One region of the Actinomadura monticuli genome, then DNA from elsewhere that is predicted to be linked to it. Evidence: riboswitches for the same ligand, from Rfam matches in the RefSeq annotation. Region 1 holds a riboswitch; the other holds the start of a gene.
What was found. A riboswitch is a leader RNA that binds a small molecule or an ion and turns the genes downstream of it on or off. The one in region 1 is predicted to bind S-adenosylmethionine.

Region 1 (6,137 bases):
GCGGCCCGGCCGCGCGGGCGGGATCGCCTGAGGGACGGCGTGCGAGCGGCGGGGCATCCGATCGGGGCCCCGCCGTTCGGCGTTCGCGGAGAAGATCTGATATTGCGGCGTCCGTCACGACAACCGGCGGGACGGATTGCCCGTCCTCCTATCGGGAAGCCATGCGGTTGCGCATTGGGCGGCCGACGCACGGATCCCCTCAGGTATGGTCGGTAACGCATTAATCACGGGGGGCTTGTGAGCGACAGCGAAAAGGTCCCGGAGGGCGACGCGCCCGCCGGGCCCGCCGAGGTGGACCGCAACGACACCGAGGCCGGGGAGCCCGCCGGCGCGGAGGGCACGGTCACCGGCACGCTGACCGAGGACGCCGGAGAAGCGAGCCGGGGGGCCGCGGAAACCGTCCAGGACACCGAATTCCCGGATGCGGACGACAAATCACGGAACGGCGATAAGGACGGCGAATCCCCCGCCTCTGCCGAGGATGCGGGCGAATCACGCGCTTCCGAAACGGTGCAGGACGAACCGGGCGTTCTCGCGGACGGAACGCCGTCCGCGGACGCGGAAACGCCGTCCGAGGGTGTTGAAGCACCGGCCAACGGTCATATCAAGACCATGCCCGCCGCCTCGTCCAAGCACGGAGATCCGCCGCCGCCCGGAAGCGGCGGCGGGACAGGCGGCAACGGTGGCGGCGGCGGGAAGCGGCGCAGCCGCAGGTCGCGGTTCCTGCGCCGGACGCTGTTCACGCTGCTCGGCCTGATCGGGTTCTGCATCGCCGCGTTCGGCCTGGCCTACCTGTTCACGCCCGTCCCGTCCCCGCAGGAGAAGGCGATCGCCCAGGGCCCCACGTTCTACTACTCCGACGGCAAGACGCAGATCGCGAAGACCGGCATCAACCGGGACGCGGTCAAGCTCGGCCAGATCCCGGAGAGCACCCGCAACGCGGTCATCGCCGCAGAGAACGGCAGCTTCTACGACGACCCGGGCGTCTCGGTGCAGGGCACGACGCGGGCGTTCTGGTCGACGGTGACCGGGCAGCAGTTGCAGGGCGGGTCGACGATCACGCAGCAGATGGTCCGCAACTACTACGGCGGCATCGGCAAGGAACGCTCGATCACCCGCAAGCTCAAAGAGATCATGGTCGCGCTGAAGGTCGACCGGGAGAAGCCCAAGGACTGGATCCTGGAGCAGTACCTCAACACGATCTACTTCGGCCGCAACGCCTACGGGGTGCAGGCCGCCGCGCACGCCTACTACGACAAGGACGTCTCGGACCTGACGCCCGCCGAGGGCGCCTACCTCGCCGCGGCGATCCAGCAGCCGAGCAACTTCGCCGACCCGAGCGGCGCCCTGCGCGCCCCGGCCGAGCAGCGGTGGCGGGCCGTGCTCGGCAACATGGTGCGGGACGGCTACCTGACGTCCGCCGACGCCGCGGCGCTGGAGTTCCCCGCGCCGGACAAGCAGAAGATCACCGACGTCCTCAAGGGCCAGAAGGGCTACATGGTCAACGTGGCCAAGAAGGAGCTCACCGAGCGCCGCGGCTACAGCGAGGACGAGATCAACCGCAGCGGGCTGAAGATCACCACGACGTTCGACAAGCGGCTGATGGACGCGATGAAGCAGGCCGTCACGCAGAACGCGCCGGACGGGATGAGCAAGAAGATCCGCACCGGGGCCGTGTCGGTCGACCCGTCCACCGGCCAGGTGCTCGCCTTCTACGGCGGGCGCGGCTACCTGGACGAGGCGCTGAGCAGCGCGTTCGGCGACTGGGCGCAGGCCGGCTCCGGGTTCAAGCCGATCGCGCTCGCCGCCGCGCTGCAGGACGGCCGGTCGCTCACCACCACTTACGACGGCAGCTCGCCGCAGACGTTCGCCGGGTCGTCCATCCACAACGACAGCAACGAGAGCTTCGGGTCGGTGAACCTCGTCACCGCCACCCAGCACTCGATCAACACCGCCTACGTCAACCTCGGCCGGGACGTCGGCAACGAGAAGATCGCGAAGATGGCCGAGAAGATGGGCATCCCCGCGGCGCAGATGAACGAGGACCAGCGGAACGCCGCCACGTTCCCGCTGGGCATCGTGTCGCTGCATCCCGTCCAGCAGGCGGGCGTGTACGCGACGTTCGCGGCCGAGGGCGTGCACAAGGCGCCGTTCGTGGTGAAGTCCGTCACCGACAACGAGGACCACAAGCGCACGTTCACCGAGAAGGGGACCCGGGCGCTGAGCGCGCAGAACGCGCGGGACGCGACCTACGCGATGCAGAAGGTCGTCGAAGGCGGCACCGGGACCAACGCCCAGCTTCCTGACGGCCGCGACGTCGCGGGCAAGACCGGCACGACCGACAAGGGCAAGGCGATCTGGTTCAACGGGTTCATCCCGCAGATGGCGACGTCGGTCGCGATGTTCCGCAGCGACGGCAAGCCGCTGAACATCCCCGGCTACGGGGCGTACGGCGGGCAGCTGCCGGCGCAGATCTGGCGGGCCTACATGTCGGACGCCGTCAACATCAAGGACTACGAGCCCAAGTCGTTCGGCTCGCCGTCGATGCGGCCGGGCGGCGGCTACGAACGGCCGACGGGCCCGACCACGCCGGGCCGGACGGAACCGCCGCGCACGACCGGTCCGTCCGAACCGCCGCCGACCACCGAAGAACCCGAGATCCCGACGCCGCCGACCGACCTGCCGACCGTCATCCCGACCCAGCCCGGAGGAGGCGGTGACGGAGGCGGTGACGGTGGCGGCGGTGGAGACGGGGGCGGTCCCGGCCCCGGTGACGGCGGCGGCGGCCGGATCGGCTCGACCGGCTGACGCGCGGCCCCCCGCCCGGCCGGGCGGGGGCTAGTCGCAGGCCTCGCCGATCGTGGCCGGCGTCTCCTGCATCACGGTGTCGAGCTGGGAGACGTCGCCGGTGCCGACGGCGGGGGCGGCGGCGCGCAGCTTGCCCGCCTCCGCCTTGAGCGCCTTCTTCAGGTCGCCGTCGTCGGCCTTCTTCGCCTGCGCGTCCAGGCGTCCGGCGAGCTGCTCGGTCGCCTGCCGCCACTGCGCGGGCTCGGCCGCCGGAATGCCCTTGACCTGGGTGATGTACTGCTGGAACGCCTTCTTCGTGTCGGCGCACACCTGGCCGGAGTTGCCGCTCAGCACCCCGCATCCGCCGAGGGCGCCGAGCACCACCACGCCTCCGGCCAGCGCCCGAACCACCCCGTACCGCATCGCGCCCTCCCGCTTGATCCCCGACCGCACCCGCCTATACTTCCGCATGAGGTCATGAGCGCCAGCGTCAAGCCCCGGCTTGCTGGCCGGCAACCCTTCGTCCGCGATGGGGTGCCCCGGGTGAGGACCTGGCCGGACGCCGCACCGCGTTCCGGCAAGCGCGGATCCCGACCGTCGTTCCGGGGTCCCTGACCCGGAAGGTCCCGGTATGCCCATGCTGCTCGCCCGCTCCCCCATCGCCACCCCTGCTGTGACGCGTCCCGAGGGGGTCCGGGTTCGCCGGATTCCGCGCGTGATCGGAGCGGACGTCCCGGTGCCGCTGCGGGACGGCCGCCACGTCCCCTACGCCAACTTCGACTACGCCGCCAGCGCGCCCTGCCTGGAGGCGGTGCACGAGGCCGTCACCCGCGCGCTGCCGTACTACAGCAGCGTCCACCGGGGGGCGGGCTACGCGTCCCAGGTCACGACCGGCGCGTACGAGGAGGCGCGCGAGACGGTCCGCTCGTTCGTCGGGGCGTGGCGGCGCGCGGCCGTCGTGTTCACGCGCAACACGACCGACTCGATGAACCTGCTGGCACGCGCCGTACCCGCCGGGACGAGCGTCGTCGTGTTCGAGACCGAGCACCACGCATCGCTGCTGCCGTGGAGGCGGGCCGTGCGGCTGCCCGCGCCCGCCACCCCGGCCGAGGCGGTCTCCGCCGCCGACCGCGCGCTGGCCGCCTGCCCGATCGGGTCGCGGCTGCTGGTCGTGACCGCCGCGTCCAACGTCACCGGCGAGCTGTGGCCCGTCGAGGAGCTGGCGCGGGTCGCGCACCGGCACGGCGCCCGCATCGCGGTGGACGCGGCGCAGCTCGTCCCGCACCGTCCGCTCGACATGACCGCGCTCGGCCTCGACTACGTCGCGTTCTCCGGGCACAAGCTGTACGCGCCGTTCGGCGCCGGCGTGCTCGCCGGGCGCGCCGACTGGCTGCGCGCCGCCGAGCCCTACCTGAAGGGCGGCGGCGCCAGCGCGTCGGTCGGCGCGACGACCCGGTGGGCGGCCTCCGCCGAGCAGCGGCACGAGGCGGGGTCGCCGAACGTCCTCGGCGCCGTCGCGCTGGCCGCCGCGTGCGACGCGCTCTCCCCCGTCTGGGACGATCTGGCCGTCCGGGAGGAGGCCCTCGTCGGACGGCTCCGCGCGGGGCTCGCCGCGCTGCCGCACGTCCGCGAGCTGTCGCTGTGGGGCGGCCGGGCGCCGCGCGTCGGGATCGTGTCGTTCACCGTGGACGGCTGGAACGCGCGCGACGTGGCGCTTACCCTGTCGGAGGAGCACGGCATCGGCGTCCGGGACGGGCGGTTCTGCGCCCACCCGTTCGTCCGGCACCTGGCGGGCGGGGGCGCCGCGGTCCGCGCCAGCCTCGGCATCGGGACGAGCGAGGAGGACATCGACCGGCTGCTCACCGCCCTCGCCGGGCTGACAACGCGCTGACCTGCGGACACTCGCGGGCAGTCAGATGATTATGCTCTTTGGTCCTGTTCGCCCCTGTAGCGTAGGCAGTCGCGCGGGGACGAGCACGGAGGAAACAGGGGGTGGCGACCGTGGCCGACGCGTGGCGACCCACGTCGGAGCTGGAACACCGACTGCAGGAGACCGTACGGGCCGGGGACCAGGAGAGCTACTTCCGCCTCCTCGCGGACAGCGAGCTCGTCGTCCCCGTCCCGCCCGAACTGGTGGACGGCGTGCTCGCCAACGAGACGCAGCCGTCCTGGCCGACCCAGGAGGAGGACGGCCGCGTCCACGTCCTCGCCTACACGTCCGCGTCGGCGATGCGGGCGTGCCTCGGGCCGTCGTACCAGCACTTCATGACGGTCCGGTTCGGCGACATCGCCGAGACGTGGCCGGACGCCCGCTGGTGGCTCGCCATCGACGCGCCCGGCCACGGCGTCGGCACCGTCCTGCCGATCGAGGCGCGGATGCCGGCCTGGTTCGTCCGCCAGGTCGCCGAGGGCGACGGCCGCCCGCCGCAGGTCGGCCGCGCGCCCGCGCCATGGGAGGAGCTCCGCGACCAGCACCGCGACCTGCCCCGGCAGTCGCCCCGCCCCGAGTTCCAGCCCGCCAACGACGTCGAGCGCGAACTGCTGCGCGCCGCCGCCAACAACGACCACGACCTGTTCCTGCAGACCCTCGCCGGCACCGACGTCCTGCTGCCCGTCCCGGACGACATGGACTTCGCGCTCCGTCCCGGACGGCCCGGTTTCCCGTGGCAGACCCGCGAGGTGGACGGCTCCACGGTCGTGCCGGTGTTCACGTCCCCGGAACGCCTGCTCGAAGCGTCCGGCGCCGGCACCGAGTACATCAAGCTGCCGTTCACCGTCGCCCTGCGCTACTGGCCGAACCACGACTGGCTGCTCGCCATCAACTCGGGCTCCCCCGCCGGCGGCACCGTCCTCGCCCAGCAGCTCCCCGGCCTCGCCACCTGGGCCGACCAGCGCGCCGCCCAGCGCATGACGGAGCGCTTCGAACCGCAGAACGACATCGAGCAGCGCCTCTTCGACGCCGCCCGCCGAGGCGACACCGACACCTTCTACAAGATCGTCCTCGCCGCCCAGGTCCTGGTGCCCGCCGACGCGGACACCCCGTGGGGCATCGTGCCGGGCGACGCCGACTTCCCGTGGCGGCCCGTGCCCGTCCACGGCCGGACGTCCATCCAGGTCTTCACGTCCTTGAAGTGGATGAACGAGGCGATCGGCTCGTCCCGCTTCATCATGCCGAGCCTCCACGAGATGGTCGCCGCCTGGCCCGACACCGAGTGGACGCTCGTCCTGAACCCGGGCACCCCGATCGACGCCGCCATGCCGGGCGACCAGATCCGCACCTTGCGCCTTCCGGCGACCCCGCCGGGGACTCCCCCGTCGGCGTCCACGCCGCCGCCTCCGGAGACCCCGGC
Region 2 (6,137 bases), on a different contig from region 1:
TCAGCCTCGCGGAGGCCGCGTTCGGCGAGCGGCTCGCCGAGTACGGCTACGAGCCGAGCGGCCTGCCGAAGCCGCCCGCGTCCCAGCTCGCCCACTTTACCCGGATCAGCGCCCACCGCCGCATGGCGCACGCCAAGGACGCGCTGCGCGAGCGCTGGAAGCAGCGCCACGAGCCGAACCCGGTCGACTGCCGCCTGACCGCCGCGGCGTCCACGAGCACCACCTGAAGCCTGCCGCGTGCCGCCCTCATCGCCCGGGAAGGGCGGCACGCCGCATTTACGTGCTCCTTCCGGCCGAAGCGTGCCGGGGGCCGCTCAGCCGAGCGCGGCGAGCTGGTCGGCGAACCAGCGCTGCGGGGGGAGGGCCGTCGCGGCGGCGGCCAGGCGGGCGCAGCGCGCGGCGCGCTCCGCGCGGGGCATCAGCAGGGCCTGGTGCAGGGTCTCCGCCGTCTGCGACACGTCGAACGGGTTGACCATCAGCGCGTCCTCGGACAGTTCGGACGCCGCGCCCGCCTCCCGCGACAGCACCAGCGCGCAGCCCTCCTCCGACAGGACGGGCCCCTCCTTCGCGACGAGGTTCATGCCGTCGCGGATGGGGTTGACCAGCAGGACGTCCGCCAGGCCGTAGGCCGCGAGGGACCGCGGATAGTCGTCGTTCACCTGCAGGATCAGCGGGTCCCAGTCGGCGGTGCCGAACTCGTCGGCGATCTGCCCGGCCATCCGCTGGACGGCCGCCGTGTACTCGCGGTACTCGGGCAGGTCGTAGCGGGACGGATAGGCGAACGCCAGGTGCACCACGCGTCCGCGCCACTCGGGATGGTTGACGAGCATCTCGCGGTAGGCGGCGAGCCCGCGCACGATGTTCTTCGACAGTTCCGTCCGGTCGATCCGCACGATGAGCTGGCGGTCGCCCACCTGCTCCCTCAGCGCGCGCGCCCGTTCGGCGACGTCCGGCTGGGAGGCGCGCTTGCGCAGCGCCGCCTCGTCGACCCCGAGCCCGTGGACGCCCACGTGCGTGGTGTGCCCCGAGCAGGTGACGGTCCGGGCCGTCCGGTCGACGCGCGCGCCCGGGACGAGTTCGCAGCAGTCGAGGAACGCCGAAGCCCACCGCTCGGTGAGGAACCCGGCGTGGTCGGCGCCGAGTATGCCCAGCAGGATCTGCCGGCCGATGTCGTCGGGCAGCAGCCTGTAGTACTCGGGCGGCGCCCAGGGCGTGTGAGAGAAGTGGACGATCTTCAGGTCCGGGCGCCGGTCGCGGAGCATCCGCGGAGCCAGCGACAGGTGGTAGTCCTGGATCGCGGCCTTCGCGCCGTGGGACGCGTCCCGTGCGAGGGCGTCGGCGAAGGCCGCGTTGTACGCCTCGTAGGACTGCCAGTCGCGCCGTGCGCGAGCATCGAAATGCGGGCTGCGCGGGGTGTCGTACAACAGGTGGTGGACGAACCACAGCGTCGAGTTGGCCACCGCGTTGTACGCACGGTGAAACGTGGCCGCCGGGATGTCCAGCATCCGTACCGCCGCGCCACCGGTGTCGTAGCCCGCCTGGTCTATGCGGCCGTCCGGTGAAAGGCGGGCAGCCGTCCGATCGGCCTCCCCGAGGCTCGCGCACACCCACAGCACGTCCGGGTCGGATCCGGACGGCGAAGAGGCGACCGCGGGCTCCGGAGGACGGGGCGGCCCAGGGTCGCGTGGGGCGCCCGTGACGGCGGCCAGGCCCGACACCAGCCCGCCCCCACCGCGCCGCATGGTGAGCTCGCCGCCGTCCGACAGCGAGAACGACACCGGGCCACGGTTGGACGCCACCAGCACTTGGCTCATACCGGCAGGGTCTCAGTTGTGACCGGGGCGCTCTACAGTGACCCGCGTGGTTTCCGCCACGACCGCGTTCCGGCAGGGCCCCGCCTCCGGCTAACCGGCCGGATCCGGCCGGTTAGCCGGAGGCGCGTCGGGTAACCCGATCGCCATGAGCAGGTCCGAGACGAGGAAAACCGTGCTCGTCGCGGGAGCGGCGAACCTCATCCTCGCCATCACGAAACTGATCGCGGGCTTGCTGGCGGGTTCCAGCGCGATGCTGGCCGAGAGCGCCCACTCGATCGCCGACACCCTCAACCAGAGCTTCCTGTTCGCCTCGCTCCGGCGCAGCGAACGTCCCCCCGACCGCCGCCACCCCTTCGGCTACGGCAACGAGCGGTACGTCTGGTCGCTGCTCGCCGCCTTCGGCATCTTCGTCGCGGGCGCCGGGTTCTCGATCTTCGAGGGCATCCTGACCATGACCGGCCACGGCGGCACCGGGACGGCGGTCTGGCTCGCCTACGCCGTCCTCGCCCTCAGCGCGGTGCTGGAGGGGGCGTCCTGGATCCGCGCCTTCTACCAGGCGCGGCAGGAGACCCGCGAATCCGGGCACGACCTCGTCGAGCACGTCCGCCGGTCGCCCGACCTGACGTTCAAGACCGCGCTGTTCGAGGACAGCGCCGCGATGATCGGCCTCGCGCTCGCCGCCGGCGGGCTCGTGCTGCGGCAGATCACCGGGTCGGACTTCTGGGACGGGCTCGCGTCCGTCCTCATCGGCCTGCTGCTGGTCGGCCTCGCCTTCCTCATCGGCCGGGAGAGCACGGTGCTGCTGATCGGGCGCGCCGCCGAGCCCGCCGCGCAGCGCGAGATCCGCGCGGAGATCCTCCGATCCCCCGGAGTGACCGGCGTGGACGAGCTGCTCACCATGCACTTCGGCCCCGAGCAGCTGCTCGTCGCCGCCAAGGTCCACTTCTCCGACGACATCAGCGCCGACCAGGCCGAGGACGTCGCCGGGGACATCGACCGGCGGCTCCGGGAGCGGCTCCCGATCGTCCGGCACGTGTTCCTCGACCCGACCCAGCGCGTCGTCCGGAAGGAGTCGCCCGCGTGATCAAGACCACTCCGGGTACCGTCTCACTCGGTGGACGCGGCTGCCTGGCATCCGGTCAGTTCATGTAAAGTCACGCATACGAGTTCAAACCACTCGTGGTTCGACAACTGAATACCGCTCATCCAGAGGGGTGGAGGGACCGGCCCTGCGAAGCCCCGGCAACCACCCGGCTATGGCGCGCTCGCGATCCTGCGAGGCCGGCCGGGAGATGGTGCCAACTCCGGCCTGCGACCAAGGTGGCGCAGGGAAGATGGGGAGAAAGGCCTCGCCCTCATGGCACTCACGCCTGCCACAGACCTCGGACCCGCGACCGCGCTCGTCTGCCGCGAATGCGGATCCACCCGCGACCTCGGGCCCTTCTACGCCTGCGAGGAGTGTTTCGGCCCCCTGGAGATCTCCTACGACTTCCAGGGCGTCACCCGGGCCGCCATCGAGGCCGGGCCGCGCAACATCTGGCGCTACCGCGGGCTGCTGCCCGTCCCGTCCAACGTGGCGGACACGCCCAACACCGAGCCCGGCCTGACCCGCCTCGTCCGCGCCGACAACCTCGCGGAGAGCCTCGGCCTGCAGAGCCTGTGGGTGAAGGACGACAGCGGCAACCCGACCCACTCCTTCAAGGACCGCGTCGTCGCCGTCGCGCTCGCCGCCGCCCGCGAGCTGGGCTTCAAGGTGCTGGCCTGCCCGTCCACCGGCAACCTCGCCAACGCCGTCGCCGCCGCGGCGGCCCGCGCCGGGATCCGCAGCGCGGTGTTCGTCCCGTCCGACCTCGAATCGCAGAAGATCATCACGACGGCCGTGTACGGCGGGACGTTCGTGACGGTCGACGGCAACTACGACGACGTCAACCGGCTCGCGTCCGAGATCGCCGGCGAGCAGGACGACTGGGCGTTCGTCAACGTCAACGTCCGGCCCTACTACGCCGAGGGCTCCAAGACGCTCGGCTACGAGATCGCCGAGCAGCTCGGCTGGCGGCTGCCCGACCAGATCGTCGTCCCCGTCGCGTCCGGCTCCCAGCTCACCAAGATCGACAAGGCGTTCCAGGAGCTGATCAAGCTGGGCCTGGTCGAGGACAAGCCGTACCGCGTGTTCGGCGCCCAGGCCGCCGGCTGCGACCCCGTCTCCGCCGCGTTCAAGGCCGGCCACGACGTGGTCCGCCCGGTGAAGCCCGACACGATCGCCAAGTCCCTCGCCATCGGCAACCCCGCCGACGGCCCCTACGTCCTGGACGTCGCCCGCCGCACCAACGGCGCCGTCGAGGACGTCACCGACACCGAGGTCGTCGAGGGCATCCGCCTCCTCGCCCGCACCGAGGGCATCTTCGGCGAGACCGCCGGCGGCGTCACCGTCGCGACGCTCCGCAAGCTGATCGACGCCGGGACCCTCGACCCGTCCGCCGAGACCGTGATCATCAACTCGGGGGACGGACTGAAGACGCTGGACGCCGTCGCCCCGGTCGTCGCGCCGTCCGCGAACATCGCCCCCTCCCTGGAGGCGTTCCGCGCCGCCGGCCTCGCCTGAGAAAAGGAGCACCATGAGCGTTTCCGTGCGCATCCCGACGATCCTGCGGACCTACACCGGCGGCGAGTCCGAGGTGAAGGCCGAGGGCACGACCCTGCGCGCCGTCGTCGCCGACCTGGAGGCCAGCTACTCCGGGATCTCCGCCCGCATCCTGGACGACGCCGGCAAGATCCGCCGCTTCGTGAACGTCTACGTCGGCGACGAGGACGTCCGGTTCGCCGACGGCCTCGACACCCCGACCCCCGACGGCGCCCAGATCTCCATCATCCCCGCGGTGGCCGGCGGCTGACACCCACCCGCCCGGTCCCGGAACTGCACCGGGACCGGGCCCGGTGATCGCCCCCCGGCCCGCGGGCCGGCCGGCGGCCCTACGATGGCGCGGTGACAGAGCACGACACGGTCGAACCGATCCATCTCGCCGACGACCTCGGGAACAGCGCCGTCCTCCGCATCACGGGCCAGGACGATCGCGGCCTGAACGGCGTCATCGAGATCGGCAGCTATTTCGTCAGCGGCGGCATCAAGACCCGCCTGACCTCCGCGGACCTCGCGGAATGGGAGGACGTCCTCGACTCCCTGGCCAAGGGCGCCGACGCGGCGTCATGGCGGGAAGGGCAGCGCGCCCCCGAGGTCCACCTCGAAACGGACGGCAACCACGTGACCGTAGCCGTGGTCGACTCCCACGCCTACCTCGTGACCGTGGAACTCACCATCGAGGTCGCCGAGGGCTGGATCGACGACCACCGCGAACGCCTGGCCGCCACCCGCGCGCTTCTCCCCGGATAGCCCGGCCCGAACAGCCTGGTGGCGTCACCGGCCGCGAAGGGAATCGACGACCGCCGTCACCCAGAACACCACGCAGATCAAGGCGAACACGCAGAAGGCCACGAGCCCGCAGACGACCAGCATCAATGCCAGATAGTCCGGCCACCCGATGCTCGACATCGCGCAACTGAAGTCGCAGTTGGGCGGCGGCGGGCTCTGCAGCCGAAGGACCAGCGCCGCCGCCACCAGGCACGATATGCCGACCGCGAGCGGCCCTCCGGCGACCCGCCAGAAAGGGCTCACTTTCCGTCCGCGCGATGACATGACGCCATGGTGTCCGGTGGCCGTCCCGCCCCCCATCCACCTCAGGTCTGCCCCGAGGAGGCAACGGCCTGATCCGGTGGAATTCACGGTCGTCCGGTAATAGCCTCCCTTGTGTGAGCGATGGCATCCGGCAGATTCGTCCACTCGACTCGGGGATAGCGGAAGAGTGGGTGCGTGAGACGGACGAGCCAGAACTGCGCGGCGTATCGGCCTCCAAGCATCGCGACGGGCCGTGGTGGAGCGTCGGCGTCGCGGTCATGGAATTCGCCCGCGCGGAACCTCTCGAATCCGAACTGCGCTGCCGCATCGCCGAAGCGCTGACAGCCGTCACCGGCGTCACCGGCGTCGAGGAGGAAGACCGGGAAGTGTGGGCGGTCTTCGGTGACCCGGAAGGCAACGCCCTGGTCGAAGCGGTGGCGCAGGTGGTAGACGCCCTAGCCGACCAAACCCGGGCTTTGTAGGATTCCGCCGCCGGGTGACGGTTTTGTGGGGCCGGTTATCGTCGTCGGCGGGCTTCCCATTCACGGAGGCCCTGACGGCCGCAGCGCGGCTCGTCTTCGGTGGCCTCCGCATCCTCGCCGGTTGCCCGGCATGGCTCCACATGTTCGACCTCCTGACTGTCCGCGCAGCTC

Region 2: linked by a shared signal. The riboswitch ahead of thrC (threonine synthase) and the one ahead of SM611_RS05120 (aminotransferase class V-fold PLP-dependent enzyme) in region 1 are both predicted to bind S-adenosylmethionine.

Annotation. Positions count from the first base shown of each region.
Region 1 covers NZ_JAXCEI010000002.1:348,988-355,124, forward strand. The annotation lists gene SM611_RS05110 (transglycosylase domain-containing protein) at 238-2,808, shown strand; gene SM611_RS05115 (DUF8711 family protein) at 2,839-3,258, opposite strand; SAM riboswitch class IV at 3,261-3,377, shown strand; gene SM611_RS05120 (aminotransferase class V-fold PLP-dependent enzyme) at 3,419-4,678, shown strand; gene SM611_RS05125 (SseB family protein) at 4,780-6,137, shown strand, end outside.
Region 2 covers NZ_JAXCEI010000001.1:294,549-300,685, reverse strand. The annotation lists gene SM611_RS01425 (sulfotransferase family protein) at 1-227, shown strand, start outside; gene SM611_RS01420 (alpha,alpha-trehalose-phosphate synthase (UDP-forming)) at 315-1,814, opposite strand; gene SM611_RS01415 (cation diffusion facilitator family transporter) at 1,960-2,898, shown strand; SAM riboswitch class I at 3,014-3,155, shown strand; gene thrC (threonine synthase) at 3,172-4,416, shown strand; gene SM611_RS01405 (MoaD/ThiS family protein) at 4,430-4,705, shown strand; gene SM611_RS01400 (DUF5959 family protein) at 4,798-5,202, shown strand; gene SM611_RS01395 (hypothetical protein) at 5,227-5,484, opposite strand; gene SM611_RS01390 (hypothetical protein) at 5,619-5,966, shown strand.